2 regions of the Leptolyngbya sp. AN02str genome follow, and region 2 is predicted to be linked to the other one. Evidence: riboswitches for the same ligand, from Rfam matches in the RefSeq annotation. Region 2 holds a riboswitch; the other holds the start of a gene.
What was found. Region 2 has a riboswitch for cobalamin ahead of ACQ4M4_RS25120 (CbtB domain-containing protein). Riboswitches for the same ligand answer to the same signal wherever they lie in the genome.
Positions count from the first base shown of each region.

Region 1: linked by a shared signal. The riboswitch ahead of ACQ4M4_RS04465 (hypothetical protein) and the one ahead of ACQ4M4_RS25120 (CbtB domain-containing protein) in region 2 are both predicted to bind cobalamin.

Region 1 covers NZ_JBNXVR010000004.1:63,911-78,965, forward strand. The annotation lists gene ACQ4M4_RS04445 (hypothetical protein) at 1-152, shown strand, start outside; gene ACQ4M4_RS04450 (hypothetical protein) at 437-1,060, opposite strand; gene ACQ4M4_RS04455 ((2Fe-2S) ferredoxin domain-containing protein) at 1,057-1,950, opposite strand; gene ACQ4M4_RS04460 (TonB-dependent receptor plug domain-containing protein) at 1,958-4,036, opposite strand; cobalamin riboswitch at 4,057-4,201, opposite strand; gene ACQ4M4_RS04465 (hypothetical protein) at 4,532-4,906, opposite strand; cobalamin riboswitch at 5,230-5,374, opposite strand; gene ACQ4M4_RS04470 (SufE family protein) at 5,569-6,018, shown strand; partial or broken gene ACQ4M4_RS04475 (CobW family GTP-binding protein) at 6,037-6,854, shown strand; gene nikA (nickel ABC transporter substrate-binding protein) at 7,183-8,781, shown strand; gene nikB (nickel ABC transporter permease) at 8,861-9,811, shown strand; gene nikC (nickel ABC transporter permease subunit NikC) at 9,814-10,683, shown strand; gene ACQ4M4_RS04495 (ABC transporter ATP-binding protein) at 10,676-11,464, shown strand; gene ACQ4M4_RS04500 (ATP-binding cassette domain-containing protein) at 11,461-12,279, shown strand; gene ACQ4M4_RS04505 (class I SAM-dependent methyltransferase) at 12,276-13,049, shown strand; gene ACQ4M4_RS04510 (copper resistance protein) at 13,186-13,488, opposite strand; gene ACQ4M4_RS04515 (PepSY-associated TM helix domain-containing protein) at 13,494-14,936, opposite strand.
Region 2 covers NZ_JBNXVR010000050.1:8,843-23,897, forward strand. The annotation lists gene ACQ4M4_RS25115 (hypothetical protein) at 1-1,044, opposite strand, end outside; gene ACQ4M4_RS25120 (CbtB domain-containing protein) at 1,082-1,270, opposite strand; cobalamin riboswitch at 1,294-1,436, opposite strand; gene ACQ4M4_RS25125 (YnfA family protein) at 1,547-1,870, shown strand; gene ACQ4M4_RS25130 (multicopper oxidase domain-containing protein) at 1,993-3,081, shown strand; gene ACQ4M4_RS25135 (ZIP family metal transporter) at 3,078-4,232, shown strand; gene ACQ4M4_RS25140 (ubiquinol-cytochrome c reductase iron-sulfur subunit) at 4,240-4,665, shown strand; gene ACQ4M4_RS25145 (tetratricopeptide repeat protein) at 4,848-5,519, shown strand; gene ACQ4M4_RS25150 (hypothetical protein) at 5,793-7,742, shown strand; gene ACQ4M4_RS25155 (hypothetical protein) at 7,777-8,412, shown strand; gene ACQ4M4_RS25160 (hypothetical protein) at 8,438-11,683, shown strand; gene ACQ4M4_RS25165 (hypothetical protein) at 11,697-12,512, shown strand; gene ACQ4M4_RS25170 (hypothetical protein) at 12,568-13,686, shown strand; gene ACQ4M4_RS25175 (hypothetical protein) at 13,689-14,414, shown strand; gene ACQ4M4_RS25180 (TrbI/VirB10 family protein) at 14,431-15,055, shown strand, end outside.

The DNA of each region.
Region 1 (15,055 bases), on a different contig from region 2:
GGGAAGATCTAGCGCTATTTCAGGCTCAGAACCAGATTGCGGTCTTGATTAAGCTATCAGACCTGTATATCGAGTCCATGGACTCAGAAAATGCGAGACAAGTGTTACAGCAGGCAGAGGCGATCGCCTGGACGGTTTCACCCAGCGATTAGTTGAGCCAACGTGACCAGAAGGGAAACGTAAATCCTTTCGTAAAAACGAAGGGGATGATGGGATAGTGGGAATCTAACCAATTGCGGGATTCTCCTGCATTTTTGGAGAAAGCAGTAGGATCCTCTATTTCAGTCATCGGCATCCAGCAAAATAAGTAGGCGATATACAATTTCGGGTTTTATGTTTAATTGTGGCCGCCTACTTAATGCGGTGAGTCTGTCAATTAGGTAATGAAACGTCAGACTTGAAATCATTAAAGGTTGGACTTCGATCGGGAATACCGTCAATTCACCGAAGTTGTTGAGTCAGAAAAGCTACGGTGATGTCCTGAGCCTATCCTATCCCAAACCAGGCAGGCATGGGCAAGGGTGAGAGAACCCAACCACACTGCATTGCTGATAAAGATACTCCATAGGATCGGCACTGTTAAAACACACTGATTTTCTAAGAGGAATCCAGCCCCTAAAATCACGAATTCAAACAGAATAAAGCTGCCGATGAACATACCCGCCAGGCGAAGGTAATGGTGAGCGATCGCCCCCTGGCTAAATAACGGCTTGTAACCAGCCAGTAGCGTCACCCAAAGGGTTCCAGCCAATAGCACCAGTCCCCATGCGAAACAATTGAAGGTGCGGGGATAGTTGTGCAGAGTGTAGCCGCAAAGCTGATTGGCAAACCAGACAATCGTTGCCGTGACAATGGCACGGCGGCGCGGCAGAGTGGTTCCAGCAATTACACCTAAGCAGATGAACGGCAAGGTGCAGGTATAGACCAGATTGCTGAGGCTGCCTACACCAATCAGTAAGGCTTGCCAGAACTGCCCGTATGCCAGTGATCGGGATGCCGATCGCCATGCTGCTGATAACGTCTCATTTGCAGGAATGGTCAAACGTTGAACTAAACTCATGATGCCTCCGATGGTTTGATTGTATAAGGATAAAGATGCCCGGTTACTTTCTGGTGATTTACCAGATGGTCTTGCACAATTTGTCTGGCAATGTCAGGTGTAACGCGGGTGTACCAGGTTCTGTCACTGGAATAGAACACGACTGGACCGAGCTTGCAAACCTCCAGACAACCAGAGGTCATCACATAGACATCCAGTCCTGCTTGTTTTACAGCTTCTTGAAGCGCCTCAATAATGGGTTGCCAATTGCGCGAAGGATAGCAACGACTGGAGCGACATACAGCTAAATAGGGGCGCTTCAACGGGTTCTGGTCAAACGGAATCGAACGAGTTCCCAGAACGTAGGTTTCGCGCAATTCCTGATACAAACTCAACTTTTCGAGTTGGGGTTTGCCTTCTGGGAGCAGGTCTTCATCTTCACCGACAAAGGGATTGGGCAAAAATAGATTCATCATCTTTTCGCCTGCTCCATTCCAGAACTGAATCCCCCAACTGCGGGCTTCTCCTCGTTCATTCAACCGTCGATAGAGAGAGGCACGGTGAATCAGTCGTTCACGCCGCAGGTCGGGAGGGGTCTTCTCTAACGGTCCACCCAGATGTTCTTCCAGGCAAAGATGCAAATGCCATGCCTCGGTAACGACAGTGAGATAGCCATCATACAGAATGCAAATTTTAGGCGGTTGAGTGAATTCCAACTCCAGCACACTGCCTTCTACAACATGACCAATCTGAGTTTCCTGCCAGCGCTCTTGAAACAGGGTGTAGAGCAGTGGCCCGGTCACATCAATGGTGCAGGGAAAGTCTTCGTACTCAACGTGTCCGCCCGTTGGCAAGGATTCTGTAATGGTGTGATGGAGTGGCGTAACTTGGCGTGAAAAGTTACTCATCATCGTTCTCCTAAAACCTGGCACTGATTCCGACTCGAAAGCTGCGTCCTACCGCAGGATAGCCTGGATACTGTTCATATTGTTCGTCAAATAGATTATCGAGGTTGCCATTAAAAATCACAGTCCTCCCCAGGGGGATGCGAAGTTTGAAATCAACTGTGGTGTACCCTGGTAAGGATTCGGTATTGGTGTTGTTGACAAAGTAACGACTGAGACTGCGAAGAACGACGGCACCATAAGTGCCTTCAGGAGTTTCGTAGGCGAGTCCAACGTTTAAGCTATCAGCATCTCGAAAACTCAGTTGGTTATCTTCAATGTCGGCGTTGCGATCGCGCACAATTCGCGGATCGTTTAGCGTGTAGTTAGCAAAAGCATAGAGGTTACGAGCGAGTTGCAGATTCAAGTCAGCTTCCAGTCCTAGTGTTCTGACGCGCCCAATATTTTCATACGTGCTGGGAGAACCAAACCTGAAGTTAATCAAATTATCGATCTGATTGCGAAAGAAAGTCAGCCGCAGCAGACCAATTTCACCCAATTCTTGATCAATCCCGATATCAAAACTATTGCCTGTTTCTGGTTGTAAATCTGGGTTGCCAACGACATTAAAAGCTGCCAGTCCTTCCAAATTTGAAATTTGCGGTGCTCGGAAACTTCTCGCATAGTTGGCTCTCAGGGTGGTGCTGGGGCTAAGTGCCAGTCGTGCACCGACGCTAGGAGACGTGAAGGAGCCATTCGCCAAACTGTTGAAATCTTGCCTCAGCCCCAGGTTAACGCTGAAGTCAGGGGTGAAATCCACCTCATATTGAGCAAACAGCGCGCCCTGGCTGATGTCACCGTCATAGTTGACACTAGTCGTGCCTGAACCATAGCTAAAGGTGGTATTGCGCGATCGCGTATTGCGGTAATCAACGCCATAGGTGAGGGTTTGATTTTCGGCAAATTGCCAACTGTGCTGGACTTGCACACCCAAGGCGCGGCGATTGACATCATCTCTAGTTCCAAAGGTGCTGGGGTCAGGGTTATTGAAGTTATAGCTGAGGAAATCAGCATAGACGCGACTGGTGAGTAATGAATGATCGCTGCGTCCTAACTGCGATCGCCAAACCAGATCTAACAACACTTCATCGGTGTACTGTTCCGCTTCAGGTGTAAGCGTGTTAAATTCTCCAATGCTGTCTGGAATAGGCACTCCGCCTGCGACACCAAATTGTTTTGTCAGGTAAAGGGCACTGAAGTTGAGGGTGTTGCGATCGCCCAATTGTCCTTGCAAACTCAAATTTAAGTTGTTGTAGAGAACTTCGGCATTCTCGCGGCGATTTTCTAAGTCAATGCGATTCTCGTTCCGAGACGCTACGCGAACGATCTCGAAGGGAAAATCATTGTTGGACTGAATGCGAGAGTAGCCTAGCGCCCAACCCAAATCACCGGTAGTGCCCCGCGCTTGAATGGCTTGCTCATTCAGTCCAAAGCTACCTGCGGCAGCTCGCACTGTGACTTCTGGTTCAGCAGAGGGCGATCGAGTAACGATGTTAATTACCCCACCCAACGCATCGGAACCATAGAGGGTGGAACCTCCTCCCGGAAATAACTCAATCCGTTCAACATTATCTGTGGTGAATTCAGACAGGTCAAATCCACCAAAAAATCCCACATCATTGATGGGGCGACCATCCAGCAAAATCAACACCTGAGCAGAATTGCCACCGCGAATAAATTGGCTGCTGAGTGCGCCTAATTGTCCACCCGCCGTGCCATCGATAAGAATGCCCGGTAGATATCTCAGGGCTTCCTGAACTGTTCTGGCTCCTTGCGCCTCGATTTGCTCACGAGTAACCACATACACAGGACGGGTAGAATCTTCTACCGTTGCCTCCCGCCGAAATGGAGCATAAACAGGTTGATTCAGAATTCTGTCTGTAACCGTAATTCTAATTGTTTCCTCATCTTCTTCGAGTAACTCTGATGCAGAAGAGGGGGAAACAGGTTGAGCAACTCCGATCGCAACATTGCAGAGAACGGCAATTGTACCTACAACAATACCAAAAACTAGCTTTCCGGTGATGGAAAGCCGCACAAAGATAGTCATCATCCGTACCTCGCAGATGGGTGAAAGTAGGTTAACTATTGGCGGGCATTCTGACTTAGAGAGTTACGCCTCTCCTCACAGCTGCGGGACAGCGGCAGATTCGCACTGCACTTTCCCCCTTACGTCTGACGGCTGCTCCCTATCAGAACCAATTTTCAATATTGAAGAATAACTTTGAAGCGAGTTATCTACGCAAGCGGAAATCTACCAACCACTCGATCTCTACAGATTGAATGCTTGAATGAATGTAGCTGTATAGCGTTTCTATCAAACAGCAGATTGAACTTTAGAGGGAATAAAGTTGTAGATGCGATCGATCATCTGTATTGAACCGGGTTGAGGAGGGGAATTGGATTGGGAGGCGACTTGGTGTTTCATCAATGAATGAACGGATTTAGGAATTGTTTCAGAACGATGTAGATAATACTTGAACATATTGAGTCTTGAATTAGAGATCGGTTTAGAGATCCAGTAGCCGTAGTGCCATTGACCATGCGTTCATCGAGAAGGGCTTTTGCCCGCTGCACCATTCAAAAAGTCTGCAAAGGTTGCCTCTGGCTTTGCATTAGCCGCAACTTTGGGCACCAGATAGTGATTTGGTATCAAATCATTTGGTCCTTTCCAGTGCCGGAATGCCGTCCTGCTCCGCGCCAATGCAAAGTATTGCTCTAGTCTAGTCAGATGACGAACACGATCGGGAATTAGCCCCAAACGAATAATGCAATCCAGAACATGATCGTAAAGTGTCGTGTCACCGATACCGATGCGATCGATGCCTGCTTCAAGTTGCGTCTTCCAGTTTGCAGATTCAACTTCTCGAACGGTTTGCAGCAGAGTTTCCGCATCCGATTTACCACTCCAAAAGCTTCTAATTCTTTTTTAACTTCACGGTTTTTGCCAATGCGGGGATATCCCAACGTTGCAGTTTGAATCGTCATTGTTGTAACGTCCTAAACTTTGTCACTGAGCAGTAAAAAAGCGACTATTTCCTACTGGGAAGCAGTCACCAAGACATCACAAAAGAGGGCTAACTGCGATCGCTCGTTAGCAAATCCACTAGTCCCCTTTACTCAAGGCAGCCTCGCTGGATGTCGATAGCTTGGTCCAACTCAGAACGCTACAACCTTAAAGTTCCGACAAAATGCCAATCACAAAAGCTTGAAGTTTTCATCATCCGTACCTCGCAGATGTTTATGTAACGGGTTTACCAATCGGCGGGCATTCTGACTCAGAGAATTGCACTTCTCCTCACAGCTGCGGGACAGCGGCAGATTCGCACTGCACTTTCCCCCTTGCGTCTGATGGCTGCTTCCCATCAGAACCGAATGAATAACTGAACAATAACACAACAAGGGTGTTATGAAACGTTCCGAATTTCAGGTTTGGTTAGATCAATAGCAGTATGCCTTAGCACTGCATAGGAAGTAGATCAGCCGCAGGGTTTGCACCATTTGCGAAGAACTACTTCAGTTTTTCACTCATTTCCTATATTATGAGAATGATTATCATTATTATAACTTTGAGACTGGATCGCTATGCCCTCTGCTTCTCGACCTCTGCCCCCCAACTTGGACCGAATTGTTCAACGGTTTCAACAAATTACTGAGTCGAAGCGGCGGTATGAGTATTTGCTCTGGTTTGCAAAACGGGTGCCAGAGTTACTGGAAGCGGAGCAGATCGCAGCCAACCAGGTTCCAGGCTGTGTGTCGCAGGTCTATATCACGGCTGAGGTTCACCATGATAGCGTTACGTTTTGCGGAACCTCAGATGCTCAAATTACAAAGGGTTTGGTGGGTTTACTGATCGAGGGGTTAAACGGACTTACCCCCAACGAAATACTCCAACTAACTCCGGATTTTATTCAGCAAACGGGCCTGGATGTCAGTCTTACCCCCTCCCGGAGCAATGGGTTTTACAACATTTTCCGGTTTATGCAGCAAGCGGTAGCAGCCAGAATGGCTGCTACCGCTTCTTCACTCAATTAGAGAAAATGGAGGTTTGATATGACGGGCACAATCCATGAGACAACCACGACAGTGTTTGAGCTCCCTACGCGAGGGATGCCTGTCACCATCATCACAGGGTTCTTAGGCAGCGGTAAAACCACACTTCTCAATCAAATTCTCAGCAATCGCCAAGATTTGAAAGTAGCCGTTCTGGTGAATGAATTTGGTGATATTAACATCGATAGCCAATTACTGGTGGCGATGGATGAAGACATGGTGGAACTCAGTAATGGCTGCATCTGTTGCACGATTAATGACGGGTTGGTGGATGCTGTTTATCGGGTACTAGAACGGGAGGATTGCGTCGATTACATGGTGATAGAAACCACAGGTGTTGCCGATCCACTGCCGATTATTTTGACCTTTCTGGGTACAGAATTACGTGACCTGACCCGGCTAGATTCGATCGTCACCGTTGTCGATTCTGAGGCATGTACGCCGGATCATTTCGACAGTGAAGCGGCATTCAAGCAGATTGCCTATGGAGATGTCACGATCTTGAATAAGACTGATTTGGCAGATCCAAACCAAATCCAAAACCTGGAAGCTTATATCCATACGGTCAAAGAAGGTGCCAGAATCCTGCACAGTCAGCATGGAATGGTGCCACTGCCGTTGATATTAGACGTAGGATACTATGCCGATCTCGTTCAAGAAGAGATTGAGCAAACTCAGCACGATCACGATCATCATCGCATGATCATCACCATTCGCATGGTCATCATGAAAATTAAACCCAGCACCCTCATGAGCACCATCATCACCATTCCGATCATCTGGATAATGATGGTTTTGTGTCGATCGCCTTTGAGACGATTGATAACAATGTCAAGCTGCCATTAGGAGCGAATTGGCTGGCGTGGACGATCGTTGTCCAGACGAACTCGTCATTTTCCGCTATAGCCGTTGCATCTTCAAAATTTCTCCTGGAAGAAGGTATGCCTTAAAAAAGGATAAAACTTTGCTCTGATTCACCGTTTTATCCCTCCCCTCCGCATTGTTTCATCCCTGATTCAAGTAGTAATGTTTGACCCCGATGGTGTTGTCATTTGACTACTGAAATAAACGAATTTACCTCTTTAGAATCAATGGCCTCCCTAATCCGACGTGAGAGCGAAACAACTATTTAGTGACCATTTCCTCATGAGAAAAATCTTTTTTCGTGCGCTACTGGCGATCGCGGTTGCCGCTGTGATCATTCTGCCAAGCTGTGCCCAGCCCGACAGTCAATCCCAAAACTCTACAGATTCAACGCTCACGTTCTCCTGGTCACAGGATGTGGGACCGCTCAATCCGCATATGTACAATCCTAGCCAGATGTTTGCTCAGGATTTAATTTATGAGCCACTGGTGAGCTACGATCGCGGCGGCGAAATTCAGCCCGCACTGGCAGAAAGCTGGGAAGTATCGCCCGACGGCAAATTGATCACGTTCCAACTGCGCGAGGGCGTTCAGTTTTCTGATGGCACTCCGTTTGATGCCACTGCCGCCAAAGCCAACTTCGATCAGATATTGCAAAACCGTGCAGAACATGACTGGCTGGGACTGATTGAGGCGATCGATCGCGTGGAAGTTCAGGGCGATCGCACCTTGCAGATGTATCTAAAAACGCCTTATTACCCAGCCTTACAAGAATTGACATTGATTCGTCCGGTTCGTTTTCTGTCGCCCAAAGCGTTTCCCGACAGTGGCACGACCGCAGAAGGCATCAAAGCCCCGATCGGTACAGGACCCTGGGTGTTAGCCGATTACCAGAAGGATACTCAAGCCGTATTCACGCGCAACGAGAACTATTGGGGCAACAAACCTGCCATTGAGCAGGTGACGGTCAAGATTATCCCCGATGCCGAAACGCGAGCACTGGCGTTTGAAAACAACGAAATTGATTTAATTTACGGTAACGGTGAAATTAGTCTCGACTCGTTCCAGCAACTGCGAGATTCTGGAAACTATACGGCTGAGGTATCGCCACCGCTGAATACGCGAGCGATCGCCATCAACTCCAATCGGGGAGCCACCGCAGACCTGAATGTACGGCAGGCGATTCAGCATAGCGTCAATAAAGATGCGATTGTTTCCGCCATTTTCTACGACACGGAACAAAGAGCCGACACCTATTTTTCCACCGAAGTACCCTATGCCGATATTGGCTTGCAACCCTATGCCTATAACCTGGATCAAGCTAAAGCCTTACTCGACGAAGCTGGGTGGCAACAGCCCGCAGGACAGGACATCCGCCAGAAAGACGGTCAGCCTTTAACGCTCGATCTCTCGTTTAGCGGGGAAAATAATGTGGATAAGGCGATCGCCGAAGCGGTTCAGGCTGATCTAAGAGCAGTCGGGATTGATGTTCGGCTGTTGGGCGAAGAAGAGCAATCCTGGTTAGATCGGCAGGCAAACGGCGAATTTAACCTGATCTTCAACGACACTTGGGGACCACCCTACGAGCCGCAGGCAATGGTATCTTCGATGCGCGTTCCGTCTCATGCTGATTACGCAGCTCAGCAAGGACTGCCGATGAAAGCTGAGATCGATCGCAAGATCGGGGAAGTGCTGCTGACAACTGAGGAAGCACCGCGCCAACAGCTTTACCGCGACATTCTCACGACGCTGCATGAACAGGCAGTTTATTTACCAATTTCTTACTCAACCAACGTTGCCGTGATGCACAAAGAGTTATCTGGATTTGAGTTTATGCCCCAGGCAAATCAAGTGCCGCTGAGCAAACTCAGTAAGTCCTAAAGGCACTCCTGATTCCCTCACCTCTTCCTTCCCACAGCGTAGGGGTGAGGGTGCATTTTAACCCATCACAAATATTCCTGTGAAACTTACTGACCACTACATCTTTAGGCGCATCCTACAACTTATTCCCGTGTTGCTGGGAATCTCGATCGTCACGTTTCTGCTGATTCAACTAATGCCCAGCGATCCGGCGGCGGTAGTGCTGCGCGTGGCAAATATTCCGGCAACCCCAGAAGCGATCGCCGCAATGCGCGAAAAACTTGGACTCGATCGCCCGCTTCCAATCCAATATCTCGATTGGCTCTGGCACGTCTTGCGGCTAGATTTCGGACAGTCCTTCGTTACGGGTAAACCCGTTCTGCAAGAAGTAATGCACTATGTGCCAACAACGCTGATTTTAACGGCTTGTGCCACTGTACTGATTTTTGCGATCGGCTTGCCAATGGGAATTGTGGCGGCATTGTACCGCGATACTGTTTTCGATCAGATCAGTCGCTTGTTTGCCTACATTGGCGTGGCGATGCCAAGTTTCTGGCTGGGATTTTTGTTGATCTATGTGTTTAGCTTCAAGCTGGGCTGGGTTTCGGTGATTCATCAGGGGGCGATCGCCGATTGGATCTTGCCGTCACTCACCTTAGCCTGGGCACCTGCGGCGGTTTATGCGCGTTTGTTGCGCGGCAGTATGTTGGAAAGTCTGGGTCAAAACTATGTGCTGTATGCCAGAGCTAGAGGTTTATTAGAGCGGCTGGTGATTCTGCAATATGCGCTGAAGAATGCGCTTCTGCCTGTCGTCACGGTGTTTGGATTAAGTTTCGCTAATCTGCTTTCCGGTGCAGTGATTGTGGAAAGTGTGTTTGCGTTGCCAGGGCTGGGACGCTTCGCTGTTCAATCCATCCTCAATCGCGACTATCCTGTTGTGCAATGTTATGTCTGTTTAACGGCTGTGCTATTTGTCGTTGTCAATCTGATCGTTGACCTGACCTACAGCTATTTCGATCCACGGATTCGTTTTGGTAAACAAGAAGTTTAATCATGGCAATTTTGCAAAAACTTTTGGATCACAAACTGGCGTGGTTGGGTCTGAGCCTGATTGCGATCGTTGTTCTCACCGCCATCTTTGCCCCGTTGATCGCCCCTCACGATCCTTTAGCGGTTGATTTGATGCAGAAACTTCAGCCGCCCAGTGCTGCCTTTCCTTTAGGAACCGATCATCTGGGTCGCTGTATTCTGTCCCGCTTGATCTACGGGGCGCGAGTGTCGCTATCCATTTCCCTGGTGGTCATTGCACTCACAACGACGATTAGCCTGATTGTCGGTCTAGTTGCGGGCTATGTAGGCGGAAAAGTCGATAGCTGGCTGATGCGGCTGTGTGATGTGTTTCTTGCCTTTCCGGCACTGATTTTGTCGCTGGCGATCGTCGGCATTTTGGGAGCCGGAGTTGGCAATTTAATCTTTGCGTTGGCAATTACCCACTGGGCAGGCTATGCCCGCATTGTTCGCAGTCGCGTCTTGAGCGTCAAGGAAAGCGATTTTATCCAGGCGGCGATCGTCTCAGGTGCCAGCAGTTTGCCAATTATGCTCCGGCATATTTTGCCCTTTACGATCGCGGAACTTGCTATTCTCATGTCGCTCGATATCAGCCACATGATTTTGCATATTGCAGGCTTATCATTTTTGGGATTAGGGATTCAACCTCCCACACCCGAATGGGGAGCCATGATCAACGATGGGCGCGAGTATTTCCGCCGTTTACCGGAACTGATGCTTTATCCCGGATTGATGATTTTTATCACGACACTCGCATTTAATATTGTGGGTGATGTGCTGCGGGATGTGCTTGATCCGCGCATGGAGAAGCAAGTGCGATCTGAAACGTTGAAAGCGAAGTTGCAAAATGGCTGAATCTGTTCTGACGGTTGATCATTTGCAGGTTGAATTGGCGGCGAAATCGATCGTTCGAGATGTCAGCTTTCAACTGCAACCGGGCAAGGTTTTGGGTATTATTGGCGAAAGTGGTAGCGGCAAAAGTGTCACCTGTTTGTCAATTCTGGGATTGTTGAAAGGCGCAAACGTTCAAGGTAGCGCTCAACTTGCAGGACAGGAATTAATTGGGTTAAACCAGGCTGAGTTGCGCCAGATTCGCGGACCCAAAATCGGCATGATTCTGCAAAATCCAGTCAGTTTCTTTAACCCGGTCACCACGATTCAACGGCAATTCATCGAAACCCTGCGATCGCACCGCTCACTCACAGATACAGTAGCTCGCACAATTGCCGCTGAACACCTAACCGCCGTGGGTTTAACCGATCCACAGCGAGTGTTGCGTCAATTTCCATTTCAACTCAGTGGTGGAATGCTGCAACGGTTGATGATTGCGATCGCACTCTCTTTACAACCACAAGTGTTAATTGCCGATGAACCAACAACCGCATTGGATGTGATTACCCAAATGCAAATTCTGGGACTGATCAAACAACTGCAACAGCAAACTAATTGCGCTCTACTGTTAATTACCCATGACCTGGGCGTGATTGCTCAACTTGCCGATCGCGTGGCGGTGATGCGGAATGGTGAGTTTGTCGAACAAACCAGCGTCGAGCAGTTATTCGATCATCCTCAACATCCCTACACGCGATCGCTGCTTGCCTCTCGACTAACCCCTCACCTGGGAGCAAGACGATGACCTTACTATCCGTGCAGCACGTTTCTAAAACCTATGATCTGCGACTGGGCTGGAGTGGCAAAACGCAGCTTATTCACGCGCTGCAAGATGTTTCGATCGATCTTACACCTGGAAGCTGTTTGGGCGTGGTGGGGGAAAGTGGTGCCGGAAAAAGCACCTTAGGACGAATCGTGCTTGGCTTAGAAAAGCCCGATCGCGGCGAGATCTGGTTTCAGGGTCAAGAATTGAGCCATCTCAAACCCCAGGAACTGCGATCGCTGCGGCGCGACATTCAGGTGGTTTTTCAAGATAGCTTTAATGCCGTGAATCCGCGATTTAAAGTCAGGGAGATTATCAGTGAACCCATCTGCAACTACTTAAATCTGACGTCTGCTGAGGCAACAGATCGCACCGTTCAACTTCTCGAAACAGTGGGTTTAACGGCAGCAGATGCAGATAAATATCCGCATCAGTTTAGCGGGGGACAGTTGCAGCGCGTCACTATTGCACGAGCGATCGCCCTCAAACCCAAACTCGTTGTATTGGATGAACCTGTTTCCAGTCTCGACATGACCATTCAGGCTCAAATTCTTAATTTACTGCTCGATCTGAAACAACAATTTCACCTGTCGTATTTATTTATCACCCATGATCTGGCTGCCGTTGCATATCTTGCCGATCGGTTTGTCATCATGCACAAAGGGGCGATTGTGGAATCGAGCGATTCTCTAGATTTGAGCAACCTCCAGCATCCGTATTCACGACAGTTAATTGCGGCTCAGTTACCTGCCCATCCCCGCGATCGCAAATCCTTCCTCTACACTGCAAAACCATGACCCACAATCTGCTTAAAATCAATTGGCACCACTGGCTTGAACGGTGGGATGCCCAGCAAAGTGGCTATCTCCCCTATCGAGAAGAGCGGTTTCAAATCATGCTGGATGCGATTGCTCATCTGTTACCCGAATCGTTCACCGCAATTGATCTGGCTTGTGGTCCCGGTGCGATCAGTCAGCGTTTACTGAATCGATTTCCACACGCCAACTGTATCGCCATTGATTATGATCCGGTTTTGCTGGCGATCGGTCAGGGTGTATTAGGAACGATGGGCGATCGCCTGCGCTGGATCGAAGCAGATTTAACGCAGGATGACTGGTTAGACCAAATGGGTGACACTCAGGTTGATGCTGTTTTAACAACAACTGCATTGCACTGGTTGCCGATCGATCGATTGGTGCGTCTTTATCAGAAACTCGGTCAGGTGATACGTCCAGGTGGTGTGTTCCTCAATGGCGATCATCTCTACTTTCCGCCACACTTAGCTATCATTCAACGTCTAGCAAAAGCCGTACAGGTGCAACAGGAAGAACAGTCTTTTTCAGTGAGAAACCAGGAAGATTGGCAACAGTGGTGGCAGGCGATCGCACAAGAAACGGAACTCAAAGCGTTGCTAACCGAAAGACACCGACGCTTTCAACCTCGATTTACTGAACATGAGCCAACGCTGGTCATTCATGAGGCAGCCCTGCAAGAAGCAGGATTTCGAGAAGTCAGTACTATCTGGCAGCGATTTGATGATCGGGTTTTGTTGGCGGTGCGTTGGTAAATACCTCAGTTTGATTATTTTGCTGCGATTGCAACTCAACGAAGATTCTCTTTGCCTAATAGACTTCTTGCAAATTAAGGTTTTTGAATTGTTTTTGTAGGGGTAAAGCCCCTACAAAAAACAATATGCAAGAGGTCTAATGCGTTCCGGGTGAGTGGTGATGATGAGTGTCCTGCTGGTTCTGAGCAGGCTGCACCAATCCCATACTGTGCTGACCAAATGCAGCAAGTCCCATCGACACCAATCCTGAGCTTAAAAGCCCCATTGACACCAATCCAAAGGAGAATACTCCCATTGAGACAAGTCCAATCGAGACAATCCCGTGGGTGATAACCCCGATCGCGACAACCCCGTGTGCAGACACTCCGATCGCCACAACGCCATGAGCGCCAATTCCCACAGATATTTTCTTCCGCTTCTTTCTTAATGTGTCAGCCATTTAGCTCAATTAAAAATACGCTTGAGGGCAGGAATTCGGGATAGAACAAAATAGTCGAGCAGTAGCACAATCACCAATGAAAGACCAACTAGCGGAAATGCCAAACCCATGATGGCAACAATCGCCAGTGGCACTCGCCAATGCTGCACATAAGGGGGCATGGAAGGAGCGCCAACCAGTCCTGATTCCTTGGGACGACGTTGCCACCACATCACGGCTCCAGTCATGGAAAGCAACATCGTGATTAACGCTGCAACGAGCATCAGCAATTGATTGGCAATTCCAAAATATTTCCCCATGTGAATGGCAACGCCCATCTCCACCGCTTTTGGAACCAGTCCGTAGTCTTTCCAGCGCACATCTGCCAAAACTTTTCCACTGTATTGGTCAATGTGCATCGTTACTTCTTGAGTTGGATCATTCGGGAACGCCGAGACAGTATAGACTCCAGTTTTTCCTTCCGGTAAGGTGACATTAAATCCAGGAGGTGCGCCTTGAGCTTGCGCTAAGGAAATCACTGTATTGAGATTGACCGATGAACCTGCAACGCTCTCTTGAATCTCAGAACGGGCATCGCTATGACCCGTGTGATTACTATGCCCAGATGTCGTGGATTGAGGCATGGGGAGTTGCTGCACTGCCCAGGGCACAACCTGCCCTCGTTGATTGAGGGAACCCGTTAATACGGTTGATTGAGGAACGTCATCCCACATCTGGGCCGGAAATCTGCCCCAGACTTGAGCGAAGGTATCTCCCCAGAAGCCCGTCCAGGGTAAGCCTGTGAGAATCAGAAACCCGATCAGGAGAATGCCATAAAAGCCGGGAACTGCATGTAAGTCTCGCCAAAATACGCGTTTATTTTTGCTCCAAAGACGGGGAATGAGAGTGCCTGTAACTGAAAATTTATTGCGTGGTAACCATAAGTACAGTCCTGAAATTAACAGCACGAGTCCCCAGCAGGAGGCTAACTCGACTAAATAATCTCCCGCTTTGCCAATTAATAACTCACCGTGAATCTTGCGGGCGATCGCCTGTAGATTATTATCTTCATCGCGATCGCCCAATACCTGCCCGTTGTAAGGATTCACAAACACCATCAGGTTGCGCTCATCAGCCGTCGCTAATAGTACTTCGGTGCTGCGATCGGGGGCAACATTGGGCATGATTTGCGTCACCGTAGCATCAGGATAACTGCTCTGAGCAGACTGTACCTGTTCGGTGTAAGGCAGCGCCGTTGCGCCGGGCTGCACAAACATCAGGTTGTGATACATAGCAGTATCTAACTGCGGTTTGAAGAGATAAATAATTCCTGTTGCCGCGAGAATCAGCATGAAAGGAATAACAAACAATCCCGCATAAAAGTGCCAGCGCCACACCGTGCGGTAGAAGCGATTACCCGGAGATGGAGTGGTTGATGGTTGCGTAAAAGCGGTCGCTGGCTCAGTCATCTTAATTGTCTTTTGCAAAAAACAGAGGCGTAATGACTATGTACTACTATCAGAAACGTTGTCAAAAGACAGACTGTCAAACTGTTGCAAGCCTTGAGTTACCGCGACTCAAACAATTG
Region 2 (15,055 bases):
GTAACTGAGCGAGATAAACCGAATATAGAGAGGAGGTGCAATTCCTTCGACTTCTACTTCGTGGCTCACCCGTAATGTCAAACTATTAGGAGGTGCAATTTCTGCCACAACTTGATGAGGTGCGCCATCGAAAAATTGCTCCTTCCAAGTTAAGTTACCCTGGTTGTTTGTTCTGCCGTAATAGGCAAACATCTGTTTATTATCCTCAAGCGCAATTGCTTCCACATTGACAATAATGTCTGCTTCGGGATTGCCAGTTTTCGCATTGACAACTTGAATGGTTTGGCTTGCAAGCTGTCCGACTATTGCCTGCTGATCGCCCGACAAACGAATCTCAAAATCTTCTGATTTCTGTACAGGTGAAGCTGTTACAGATTGCATTTCCCCATGACTATGAGCAGATGCAAGTTCCGCATTAATATTGACAAATAAAAGAACCGCGATCGCAACAACTGTAGCAGCACTCAGCAGTAGTCGTATGGGTTGAGGCGCAACCTCACCGTCTTGAACTGTTTGATCACCTCCAATTACCCAGCCGCTAGCGACTCCAGCGATCATTAGAATGCCAATCAAAATGGCAGCATTTCTATACTTCGTAGTCTTTTCAGGCACCGAAAGCTGCAACGATTGCTCGAATGGCTCAAATGCACCCGCGACAAGAGGTTCTACTTGAGCCTTGAGAGTGTAGTTTCCCCGAATTGGCATCACTTGTTCAAACTCTAGTTTCCCGCTAGGAGCTTTTGCACTGAGTTCGAGCAATTGAGTTCCTTCCACAACTGGGAAGTCAGAGGTGAACCAAGGGGTTTTGACAGGGGTTGAAAGTTGTAGTTGAAACTGCACATTTGATAAGGGCTGCCCCGTTGCATCAACTGCTTGCAACGCAACCCGAACGGGCGCTTCGTCAGGAACCACTTGGCTCAAAAACGGTTCAGTCTGCAACAGCACACTAGGCTGAGACGCACGGGAAGGAAGAGGATTAAACCAGAGGAATACACAAATAAGGCTGGCTGCTAAAGCCACGCCAACATACTTCAAATTTTTCATGACAAATTCTCTAAGTCTGGATCACACTGTAATGACTTTAATGACAGGCAACTGCCGCCGTACCATGTCGTGTCGTGTGCAAAGCATCATGTACAGGCGGATAGGTACTGAAATACAGCGTCCAGAGAATAAGCGCACATAAACTAGTCAGCAAAGCCACCTGAATCGGAACTGAAAGCGTAACTTGTTTGGTGCGTCTCCAAAGAGAAGTAGAACTAACCATCATCTGTACCTCGCAGATTAATTGACTTATGGGACTAAGTATCGGCGGGCATCCTGGCTTAGAGTGTTGATTCTCCTCACAGTTGCGGGACAGCGGTAGATTTGCACTACTCTTTCCCCCTCGCGTCTGGCGGCTGCTCCCCGTCAGAACCGATTGCTTCAGGACTATACAACAGTTTTATGATCTTGATGAGAAAAATTTAGAATTCTTCAGTACTGATGCGATCGCTGTTTGGATTTACGCTGGGGCTAACCCTTCGGCAGTGAGGACTTGAAGACTATGCTCCGCTCCCTTTTCTATTTTGTGTTATCTGGTTTATGCGAAATTGGTGGCGGATACCTTTTCTGGCAATGGATACGCGAAGGAAGGAGCGTCTGGCTTGCATTAAGTGGAATCGTTTTACTCACAGCTTATGGCTTTGCTGCAACCCTTCAACCTGCAAACTTTGGTCGAGCCTATGCTGCCTATGGTGGAATTTTCATTATCCTTTCCATCATGTGGGGCTGGCAGGTAGACAGAATTGTGCCTGATCGCCTGGATTGGGTCGGAGCCGCCATTGTCTTAGTGGGTGTTCTGGTGATGATGTATGCACCCAGAGCTTAATAGTTTCTCTCTACTAAAAGTATGAGTACTTGCTAGCCCACCTCACTTACAAACTTTAAAGGCTAAAGCCGATCAAAGTGCGCTAATTTGTGAAATTATGAAAGAAATATGAAAAGAAAATCATGGCTTTGAGCTTCAAGCGGCGATCGCTCATTGGCGGTGGTGTATTGGGTGTTGGGACATTGCTGGGTAAGCTTCTGCCTGGTAGTGTCTTTGCCCAAACTCCTACGTCTGCGGACACTAGTACACCTTCAGGTCGTTCTGTGCCAGTGCATGGAGGCAGTATGACGATGGGAGATGTAGACAATTTCCGCAATGGGTTTGATCCACAGGCGATCTTGACGGATTGGGAGGTAGGAAACGTCTCGCAATTGCCTGATGGCAAGACTTTACGAGAGTTTGAGGTATCAATTGCAGAACAGGAAGTTGAAATTGCCCCTGGAGTCGTTTATCCTGCCTGGACATATAATGGGCGGGTTCCGGGTCCCACGCTGCGCGTGACAGAAGGCGATCGCATCCGGATTCGCTTCAAAAATCCAGGTGTTCATCCCCACACGCTTCATTTTCACGGTATTCACTCAGCGCGGCAGGACGGGGTTCCGGGTACGCTCGAAGCATTTCCCGAACAGGAAGTAGTGTATGAGTTTGATGCCAAACCCTTTGGCTGTCACCTATATCACTGTCACTCTGCGCCATTTAAACGACACCTGCACAAGGGACTCTACGGCGCGTTTATTATCGATCCTGACCCTCAACGACATCCTGACCAAGCAGAAAAAGCTCAGTCTCGGTTACTCGGCACTCCGCAAAATGCCAGGTGGCAAGAGTTTCTGATGGTGATGAATGCGTTTGACACTAATTTTGATGACGAAAACGAATTCTACGCTGTCAATACGATTCCGCATGAATTTATGAAACGCCCGATTCGGATCGAGCGCGATCGTCCAGTGAGAGTGTATTTAATTAATGTCACTGAGTTTGACCCGATCAACTCTTTCCATCTCCACGGCAACTTTTTTGATTACTACGACCACGGCACTACATTAATACCAACCCTACAAACGGTTGATACGGTCATGCAATGTCAAGCCCAGCGAGGCATTTTGGAATTTACATTCCAGGAGCATGAACCAGGCATTTATATGTTTCATGCTCACCAGTCAGAATTTTTGGAACTGGGTTGGATGAGCGCATTTGAGGTGGTGGCATGAGAAAGACGTGGCTCTGGATTATCTTGCCGCTCGTTGCACTGGCGATCGCAATTGGAGTGTTTCTCTCTAGCAATCCACTTGAACCCTTGGGAGTTTCAGCCCCTCCGATTGAGAAGTTAACCGTAGAGCGAACGCTGCTCGACGATCAAGGCATCTCTTTATTTGTGAGAGCCAGTGGTTCAGAACCGATGCAAATTGCCCAGGTTCAGGTTGACGGAGCCTACTGGAACTTTACCCAAACGCCACCGGGAGAATTACCCCGATTGCAAACAGCTTGGATTAAATTGCCTTACCCCTGGGTACGTGATGAAACGCATCACATCCGGTTCATCACTAATACGGGAATCGGGTTTGACCATGAGATTGCTGTTGCGGTACCCACACCCCAAATTTCGTTGAGTCGCATTTTGGCGTATGCGCTGCTGGGGCTATATATAGGAGTCATGCCTGTCGCGCTGGGAATGTTGTTCTACCCAGCCCTCAAGCAGTTGGGCGGGCAGGGAATGAAGTTCATTCTGGCACTAACTGTTGGCATGTTGGCATTTCTACTTGTAGACACGCTGGAAGAAGGATTAGAACTGGCAACTCAGTCGGCAAGTGCCTTTTCTGCCAGTGCGCTGGTTTGGCTTGTTGCTATCACCTCGTTTCTGGCGATTTTGGCGATTGGTAGACGAGATGGCAAGTCTCCAGAAGGGAAGGCGCTTGCAAGTTATCTAGCCTTAGGAATTGGCTGGCATAATTTGGGAGAAGGCTTGGCAGTCGGCACTGCCTTTGCAGCTGGAGAAGCGGCGCTGGGTTCGCTTTTAGTCGTCGGGTTCACCCTGCATAACATCACAGAGGGAATCGGAATTGCTGCACCTCTGGTTGATGCCCGCCCTAAATTTAGGACATTCCTTGGTTTAGTTGCCCTAGCAGGACTGCCCGCCGTAATTGGCACTTGGATTGGAGCCTTTACCTTTTCGCCTCACTGGGCAGCCGTTTTCTTAGGAATTGGGGTTGGAGCAATCTTGCAAGTAATGGTGGAGGTTGGAGCCTATCTGATCCGAACGGCTCATCGATCAGGTAGCAATTGGCTTTCTATGGTCAGTCTGATTGGATTTAGTTTAGGTCTAATCGTCATGTATGGAACTGCGCTTCTCGTTAATTTCTAAAAACTTCATGGATCGCCGAACTTTCTTTAGATGGATAGGACTGGGATGGCTAACCAGCACATTGCTGCCGATTCTGGTAGCCTGCGACTTCAGACGCATTGCTGCCAAGCCACGTTCAGACGGCTTTGTGGCAGTTGGCAACATGTCTGAGTTGGATCAATCCGCAGGCAAACTGCAAGTTCAAGTCAGTGATACTCAACTCATCGTGGTGGGTAATGCTTCTCAGTCCCAAAAAATTGGGGCGTTCAATCCTACCTGTCCCCATGCTGGGTGTAGTGTGAAGTGGGAAACTTCCCAGAGCCAGTTTGTTTGCCCCTGTCACGGATCTGAGTTTGACTCGCGTGGACGGGTTACTCAAGGTCCAGCCGCGAAAGAGCTAGCGGGTTACCCCGTTAAAGTTGAGGGTCAATCAATTCTTGTCAAGCTGAATTAGAATCGGTGAGTTTTACCGTCATTAAGTACATCGTCTCTTAGATAATATTTTTTCAACCTGTGAGAGTTGGTCGCTGCTATGGTGGAACTGAATGGTCAGCGACTGTTGTAACCTTGGCTGGAGACAGAGCCATGCAAGATTGAAACAGAGCTAGCTTAAAATCTCCGTGTGGTAGAGGCGAAATGATTTACAGAGTCAAGCAATTTAGCATAGTCCTGATCACCCTGATATCGATCGCTGGGGTTGCTCTCAGTACTCAGAAGACGCAGGCTGCTGAATCAACACAGGCTGAAGATTCGTTCAGACAAGCTTCAACACGTTTGCAGCAAGGAAACTTTCAAGGAGCGATTCAGGCTTTTGACCAGGTCATAGAACTTAATCCTGATTATATGGAAGCCTACTGTGAGCGTGGTCTTGCCTATGCGCTTTTGGGAGACTACCAGGAAGCGATTGAGGGATTTCGTCGAGCTATTGAAATCGATCCAAATCATGTCGATGCTTACGCTCGCTGGGGAACTGCGCTTGCGAGTGTTGGAGATCTACAAGGGGCAATTGAGAAATTTGATGAAGCCTTACAGCTCGACTCTAATTTTGTCGATGCCTACTATAACCGGGGTTTGGCTTACTATAGTCTCAACAACTTCGAGCGCGCGGTTGAGGATTTTACACAGGTTATCCAACGTGATTCAACATTAGCTCAAGCGTATGGTCGCCGAGGTTTGGCTTACAATGCTTTGAACAATCGTTCCGCAGCCATTTCAGATTTACAACAAGCGGCTACTCTCTTTCAGCAACAAGGTGATCAGGTTGGCTATCAACAAACACTTAGTTTAATTCAGATTATTCAACGATAGCTAGAAAAATTAACTGACTAAGCAGCTAAACCAGTCAATACTGAACTGGTAAGTTTATTGTGACCTTGTAGAGTCCTTACAAGCTTTGGGGTTGTACTCCCGTGGCGATAGACCTCAATCATTTACTCTTGCTCCAATTTAGTATTCAAGAATCCTTTGCTAATCGTAGCCAACTGGATACTCAACAAATCGCCATTCGGTTTAGGAAGCCTGAGCGATCGCCTTGTTAGGGTGGCAACTACAGCAACCTTAACTTGTGTTCCAGGGCTGCCTATGGCTACCAAAACACCTACCCGACCCAAGCAGCGGCAGAGTACCCAGAAGCGATCCTGGCAAAACCTGACCGATCGCCGCAAACTCCGCCATCTTGAAAACACCCTGGATAAAGCGATCACCAACGCCCTCCAAGAGGGAGGCATTGAGTCTCATGAGGACTTCAAGGCTTATGTGGAATCATTCAGTGAGCGATCGGGCAAGGCTCCCATCACGGTTGAGCTTTGTGAGGGTGGTGGCAATGATGATGAAATTCGAGGCTACCGCTTCTATCTCACCAGTGACCCCAGCCAAAGAACCAGCGGCAAGTATTTGATCAAAAACTTGGAAGGCGTTACAGACAAGGATGAAAACTACTTTACGCCCTCCAACATTGCTGAAATGCTTGGGTTTGAAGAGGCAGAATTTGATGATCTGGATGCCGACTTGGACGATGCTCTTGATCTCGATGATGACTTTGATGAAGAGCCAGATGAGGATTTAGACACGCTACTAGATGCCGATTTAGATGATGAGTTAGATGAGTTAGGGGATGAGGAGCTTGCTTTGCCTACGACAGCTAAACATCAAGCTAAAACGTCACCGAAAGCTCAGAGTAGAACTCAATCCAAGACGCAGGTTCAAGGCAAAGCTGGTAAATCCAATCATCGAGACTTCCGCTACCGCGACCCAATGGAGGAAGCGTCGCGGCTCAGTGCTTCGGCTGCGGTAAATGGACGCGAAACCAATGGAGTGAATGTGGCAGGGCTGGCAGGACAACTGGCAACTCTGGGCATTGTGGTTGGGCAGGGAGTGTTAGAAAACCTGGCAGATCAGGATGACGAGGAACGGATTGAACGAATCGTCCGAGAACTTCAGCGGCAGAATGAGCAGGTTGATCATCTAACCAGCCGTTTCCAAGAGGCAACAACCGGGCGCTCAACGGTAGTACCATCGGTGGAAACAGAACCAGATGCGGGTGAAAATCCTCTAGCAGATGCGGCTGCAACAGTGGGGAGTAAGGTAGACACCCTAGGTGTAAAGCTAGACCCCACTTACAAAGCGCAACCCCTGGAGATCGATCGAGAAGCCAGCATTAGCGAACAGCTTGACCAGATTGAGGCATATCTGAAAGGGCTATCCAAACGGCTTGACCGTTTAGAAGTGGTGGTGAGTCGTTTGGAGAAGCAAATTGCAGAACAAACCAATTCTTCAATGGTTGAGCCGGAGGTGGATACAGAAGAAAGTCGGGCTGCGGTACCTGCACAAGCGATCGCAGAGTCCAAAGTGCTGGAACAACTTATGGCGCGACGAGCTGATCCTCAACAAGTTTCTTGTGCAGAATCTTTGGTGGGCTTTGCCAGAGTTACTAAGGAACTTTCGGATGATGCTGATCAAGAAGGAATTGCGATTTCCAGTAACAAAACTCTGCGGATGGATGAGCAAGGGAATCAGGTAGCGATTGCCCTTAACAACAACCAGGGCAATACCCTTTTTGCAGGCAGCCGCACCGATGGGCAGTGGGCGATCGCGGAAGATCACCTCAGTTCTGATGAGAAAGCTACTATTGCCAAACTTCCTCAGTCCAAGCAGGAATACGCCACCAAAGCCAGCGCCCAAGCATTGATTGCCACCTTCCAGGAACGCTTATCAGAGCGATTCAATGGGGAGGCTGAACCTATATTCACCTGGACAGAGCAGGGCAAAGCCAAGTATGAGTTTGAGGTTGTGACGTTACCGAATGGGACTCAGTTGCTACAGGGGTTTGACCCGAACCACAAGGATGAACAGGTCTTGGATGCCATGTTGGTGCCTGGTCAATCACCAGACATCCTGCATTGCAGTATTCCAATACGAGAGATGGAGTCAGCCATCAATGAGCAGATACCTGAACAAACGGATGAAAAGCATCTGAATCGCCGTTCTGGTAAAGCGTCTACCAAACAGAACCGCGAAGAATTACAAGTTTAATTAACAGGCTGGATCAGCATTGATGAAGGAACCGATGATGCAAACCATTAAAACTCCCATTGCTAAGTTTCACTCAACTCAATTACGTCGTCGCTCGACTCAACAATTGGGGCATTTCAACCTTACTAAATCTGATTTATTGTTCATTGGACTTTGTGTGGTTGTTGTTATCTATTTGTTGATTAAAGAGCCGTTGCTCATAACGATTCTGGGTTGTGCCAGTGTGGTATTCCTCAGTCTCTGGCATTTGATTAAGGCAGTACCCATTCTAGAAAAATACCTGGGTGCCAAAATTCGTTTCTGGCATATTGCCTCACTCATTATTGCGATTACGGCACTGCTCAATACCTTTGCTGCACCTGCCCAGGCTATTTTTCTCAGTGGACTAGAACAGTTTTTTGTCACCTTAGCTCAGCAAAGTTCACAGGCAGGTGGAGGCACTGCCACGCTGGATGCCAATGTGATTGGGCTAATTTTCAACTTGATTCGGGGAGTGTTTTTGTTGCTGGTTGCGGCTGCGTCACTTTTTGCTTACAACCAGGCGCAGCAAGGAAATGACTGGCGACCGATCGTAACCCAGGTAGGACTGGCATTTGCGATCGTCATTGCGATTGATGTGGTCACGTTTATCTTCGTAGGAAATGGCACAGGAACTACTGCTGGTGGTTGATTTGGCAAAGTGAATTGGAATAGCTATGGAACGGGATTTCAATCGAGAATTCATTAAAGTCAATCGAATCTTAGGTAAGCAGGCGAGTATTGGTCCAATTCCGGCAGATCAATTGGGTCCCTGGGTTGCCATTATTGTTCTTTGCTATGTCATCACCAATGGATTCCTTAGTTTGGGTCTGGGTTGGTTCTTTGGAGCATCATTCTGGTTGATTGCGAGCTGGTGGATTCTGACGGGAAACCAACCCCATCAATTTCTCGATCGCTGGCGTAATCCGCCGGGAACCGAGTGGTGTAACGGCAACAATATCTATGTTTCGCCTATTCCAGACCATAGACCAACCTGGATTCGCAAACGTTATGGTGATGCACGGGTCAACATTCGGCTGAAACCAGTGCAAGTGCCCAATCAGTATGGAGGCAAAAGTACGTTTATGCCATTCCAGAATGAAGTCAATATCTGCTGTATTGCAGAAATCAAAAAAGATGATCGTGAAGTGACTGCACTGTTGCTAGAGAAAGGTAAATCTCAGTATCAGCTTGTGTTTGGATTTCGTATTGCTGGACTGCACGATGTGCTGTACGACAGTGAGGTGAATGCGTTTGCTCATGCGATTGAAGAAGGGATGAAAGAGTTACCGATCGGGGAACGGATTACCTTCTGCACAGGTTGTTCAAGTGATGATGCAGCGCGACAAGAAGAACTGTCTACCCTGGCAGAAGAATGCCAATTAAAACCTGTTTCTGTGCTGACTCGCAATGAGCAATTACGAGTGCAGCAACTTGCTCAGGGAGGGACGCGGCAGACCTGGAATCAACTTGCTTTTTGTACCTGGACGAGTGATGACGAAGCAGGTACGCAACACAAAGATTTGGTTGGCGGACTGATCGAGCGGTTAAGAAAAACGGGTTCCTGGGTAGTCGAGCAGATTACAGGAAATAAGCGGGTTTATCAAGAAGCATTTTTCAAAAAGCTTTTACTACAGGGGTTTCAACAGGGGTTTATTCAATGGGAAGTCTTGCTCAATACTAAAGTGGGACTGGAGGTAACGCCCTGTAGCACAGCAGATCTGTGGCAGTGGCTCTGGAGCCGATTTAATCAAGGCGTTGCGCCTCCCATTCCGCAGGTCATTACTTTAAAGGAGACAGAAACCGGACTGGAACTGACCGAAACTGTGACGACGGACAAGCACCTGTGTACATTGCTTGTTGAAGGAACCCAAGGGCGTGCTGCTTGCCCAGAGCATCGCGGTGATCATGATCGGATTTACCTGACGGGAAGGGGTAAGGTCTGCGGTGTGATGACGATGACCGATCCGCCGATGGGCTGGACGAGTACCAGAGAACATTTGAAATGGGTCTGGAAAATTCTCTCTTCGAGCTATGTGCATGATACTGAAGCCTGGATTGAGATTAGCCGTGGCAACGACTTTTTTATTCAGGACAACCTGGCACGGCAGGCAAAGCAGTCCAAGGCAGCTCGCACTATTGCGGTTACGAAGGGGCAGGGGCGAGATGTCGGAGCTGAAATGAAGCAGGAAGAGTCCTTTGAGGCACAGCGCCGTCTCTATGAGGGTACGAAAGCGCTACACTGTGCGCCAGTCTTTTTGGTCTATCGCAACAGTGCTGAGGAGCTAACCCATGCCTGCAATTTGCTGGCGAACAGTTTTGAAACGGCGAAGGTGATCCGGGAGCGTCATATTGCCTGGGAAATCTGGCTCCAGGCATTACCGATTACTTGTAAGCGTCTGCTGCATGGCAACAACCTGAATGAGCGCCGATTGACCCTCGATACGCATACAGTGGCAGGAATTATACCCCTGACGATGCCGAAGGATATCGATCAATGCGGTGTAGAGTTTTTGACCGGACGCGGCGGCAAGCCGATCTACATTGACTTGTTTCATCATCAGATTGGACGGGCGCTGATTACCGGAACATCAGGTTCAGGAAAGAGTGTATTGGGCTGGCGATTTGCTATGGAAGCTCTAGCAAATAACATTCCAGTGGTCGGGATGGATATTTCTTCCAGTGGTAATAGCACATTCAAAACAGCGATCGAACTCTTAGGCGATCAAGGAGCGTATTACGACATTTCCAGTGGTAGCAGCAACCTGTTGGAACCTCCTGATCTACGCCGCTTTGATAAGTTGGAGCGCGATCGCCGCATGGAGTCCTGGAAGGACTTTATTCGCCGTGCATTGAGTGCGATCTCAATGGGAAAGATCCATAATCCTCATTTGGCACAACGGGTAGATGCGTTGCTGATCAGAGCGTTGGAGGTCTTTCTGCGTGACCCAGAAATCATTACTCGCTACAATCGGGCATTTGAAATGGGTTGGCGATCGCCCGAATGGCAACAGATTCCAACCTTGCCAGACTTTATCAAATTCTGTACCCGTGAGCGGTTAAATCTCCGCTCGTTTGAGGATCTGGATCGACACTCACTCAATCAAATTCAGAGCCAGGTGAGTGCGTTGCTGGCTTCACGATTGGGCAAGGCGATCGCCCGTCCCAGTACTTTCTCACCTGAACCTGCGATCAAATTCTTCGCCCTCAGTGGTTTGACCAATGAACAGGATGCTTATCTGATGGCAATCAATGCTCATGCTGCCTGTATCCGCAATGCACTTTCCCATCCCCGCAGCTTGTTTATTGGGGATGAGCTATCGGTGTTGCTTCGCAGAGATGGATTTGCTCAGATTGTCGGAGAAACCTGCGCAACAGGACGTAAAGACGGTATTGCCGTGCTGCTGCTCTCTCAAGATCCAGACACCATTTGCGAGTGTTCAGCCGGTTCGCAAATCATGCAGAACATTAATTACCGAATTACTGGACGCATTACCAGCAGCGGTATCAACTCTTTTCAACGGTATCTTGGCTACCCCCCTAACATCATCAGTCAGAATGCCACAGAAGCTTTTTTGCCGCGTAGCAGTGATCTCTACTCTTGCTGGTTGTTGGAACTGGGTGGTCGCTTCTGGAGGACTCGTTTCTACCCCGGTGAATTAATGCTTGCCAGTGTTGCTAACAATCAGGATGAACGCGAGGCGCGCGATCGGGTCATGGCGAGCTATCCTCCCACTTCCAAAGGCAGGCTACTAGGGTTAAAAGCCTTTGCGGATGAATACATTCCGGCTTTGCGGGAAGGTAAAGGGTTTAGTCATATCGGGCAGGGTTTATCTGTAGAGAAATCGGAGCGATCGCCTCACCAGAAGGATTATCCCAGTGACCCTGCTGAACATGATCAACGCTCACTTATTGCACGTTAAGGAGGTATAAACTATGCGACTCAAGTGGATGACAATTCGACTCATGATGCTGTTTCTAGTCGTAGATGCTGGATCTGTGAATAGTCCGGCATTTGCACGCACTCAAGATACGGGCAAAGACCCGGTTGAGGCAGCAATTCGGGATCAGGTCAATGGCAGCACTGTCTACGTATCAAATACAGACAATCAAATTAATGATTTCTTGGGAGATGTGCAAAACTTTGTGCAAAATGATTTACTGAGTCCGGTTAACAATTTAATTCAATCGACTCTGGGTGCGTTTCAGGTTCCAGATCTATCTCAGATCTGGAGTCAAATTATGGGTGGTTCAGCCAGCCGCGATCCGGGTGCAGTTCTGTCTGAGACTTTAGAGAATAAGACGAATGGGCGCAGTTCCTATGGCATTCGTGAGGATCTGAGAAAATATGCTGCTAGAGCCACGGCTACAGGAGTAGCGGATCAGTCCACCTTGAGTCAGGCAGCACAAACCCAGATGGCTCAAGTACGGCAAGCAACGCAGCAGAACACGCAGGAAAGTGTGCGTTTGGGTGAAGAATCCCAGGGTTTGGACGTGACTCAACGGATTATGCAAAACCTCTCTCAACAGACTGCCCTTAATAGCCAAGTCAATGAGCGGGTGTTGCAGGAGGCGCAACAAGCGCGGGTTGATCGAGCGATCGGCAATACATTATCAGCTCAAACGGCAAGTGAACTTTCTGCTATTACCACTGCCGATCGCCGCAAAAATATTTCCGCAGGCAATGCAGCCAGTCAGCAAGGTGGTTTGTTGATGATGCCGGGTGGAGTGACGCTGGGTTCTGATCAATAGCCCACCTCGAAACAATCGTGATGTCTTTAATGGTTTGATTTGACGGCTAATGCTCATGATGCCTCTGATTGCTCAATCCTTTCCAACTACAGGCGGAGAATCCGATGCCCTGGACATTATCACCAGTTCGCTGGAATTGTCCCGTGCCACGGTAGAGTCCTGGAATACGGTCTGGCTAGTAACGCTAGACCCGCTTGCATCTGGACTCTGGATTGGGCTGATTCAATTGGGCATTACGCTGGGAGCTGCCAGCATTCTGTTTATTGCGATGACTACAGGTAAAGACATTATCGATAAGCAGTCCTGGTCAGAGCTAGCCTCAATCTTCGTCTGGCCGTTGGTAATTATGATTTTCCTGGGTGCGAATGGCAATGTTCTGGCAGGCACGATCAAGTTTATCCGGGGCTTTTCCTATACGCAGGTGCAGAATGTATTGCAACTTCAGGTGGGTGAACTGACTTTTCGAGATGCGATTTCCAATGTGACGATCACTGGAATTGCCAAACAACAGCTTGAAAGTCTTTACAGCGAATGTCAGGGCAAAGTTGGTACTGAACTGGTGGAGTGCTGGAACTCAAAACAAGAGCAGGCACAAGCGATCGTGGCTGAAGCAGAGCGACAGGCGCGATCGCCCCTGGAGCCGTTACGTGCGTTTGGTCAGGCGTTATGGAATGCGTCATTGCCTGGTCAAATCAGCACAGCCGTGCGATTAACAACTGACCCTGGTAGCGTATTCCGAGATACTGCAATTCCCATCATCCGGTTTATTCTCTACGCTTTGCAATGGGGATTCGTCAATATTCTGGAAGCGGCACTGTTGCTAACGGCGCTGTTTGCACCAATCGCGATCGGACTCTCACTCTTACCACTCCAAGGTCGTCCGATCTGGGCATGGCTAACTGGATTCATTACTCTGTTCGGGATTCAACTGGGTTACAACATTGTGGTCGGCTTAACCGCCGTTGTGCTGGTTAAGTCTGGAGCAGAGTTGGTGTCGGATGTGGCATTTCTCTTTTTCCTCAGCATCTTTGCACCGGGACTGGCGGTTTTGGTCGCGGGTGGTGGTGGCTTTGCACTCTACAACGGCATTTCATCCAATGTGAAAAGTTTGATCGACATTTTCAGTAATGCGATCGGTACAGTCACCAGCATTGCGCTGATACGACGGGGGTAGCTATGCAGATTAAACGACTTCAAGCTCCACTTCTACCTGAGGCAAAAAACCTGCTGGCAGTGTGCTTCATCTGCTTGACTGCCTTTAACAGCTTGATTTTTGTTTTGACCTTATTCACTGCTTTTCGAGTGAACCGCATCGCCGAACGGAAGACAACCTTTGCTCAGTTGGTGAATGGTGAAACGATTTATGTTTCGGAGCAAGAGCGGAACTGGCGCTATCCATCGGTGATCCAGAAAGTCGTCAGTGATTGGACGACCCTAACCTTCAACTGGGATGAAAAGATTCCTGGCACGAATGAACCCGATCAGGGGATTCGAGTTGGTAGTAACAAACGGATTCCGACCAATGCCTGGTTTGCTTCTCTGCTGCTGGAATCAGAGTTTGCTAAAGCGTCTCTGCCCAAGGTTGCGGAACTGGTTCCTCCGGCGCTTTTTTCGGGGCAGATCCGTAGCACAACGATTATTTCCTACCTGTCAGAACCGCGAGAAATTCGACCTGGCGAATGGGAAGTGGATCTGGTGGCGACGCGGGTGCTGATCGATCGAACGACGGGTAAGGATGAGCGAATTCCTTTCAATCGCACGTTTACGTTGCAGGCGGTTGAAGTGCCGCGATCGCCCCTCGGAGCCGATGCGCCTTTGGTAGAACGCAAAATCTACGAAATGCGTGCTGCGGGATTGCAAATCACCCGAATTGTCGAGTTTAACCCCCAGCAACAGCGGTAGTGCAGCGAGGATGATTATGACGAATGCGAATCGGCAGTTTGAATCCCATGAGTTTGATGAAGTGTCTCAGACACTTTCAAATGCTACTCAGCACCCAAATGGGAATGGTAAAACATCTACAGCTCCTATCCTTACTGAGTTGCAGGATGATGACCTGACCCCAGAAGAGGAACAGCAACTAGCGGGTTTTAATCCCGCAACTCCGCAGTTAATTTCAGAAGAATATCGACTGAAGCAAGACCAGGAAGGTGCAGTAGAGCGTCCACTGGCGGAACGTGCCAGCATTCGATTGGGTTCCGTCGTGGCAGTGGTTGGAACAGTGATGGGAGCCGGAGCCGTCTTGTGGTTTGGCTTTCTTCAACCCCGCCCACCAGCCCGACCAGTTACTCAGTCGCCAAACCCAACCCCGACAACACCTCCAACGTTTGATGAGACGGCTGAACTAAAAAGTCGTCTAGCGTTCCAGGATCAACAGCAACAACTCCAGCCTGAATCTACTGCTAGACCTCAATCTCCAGTCCCATCCAGACCTGTGGCTTCGAGATCAACGGCTCCAGCGCCGACTCCGGCTGCGGTGTCTCCTCCTATCACAGCCTCTCGACCAGACCCAGTGATTGTAAGGTCACCTGTTACTCCACCAG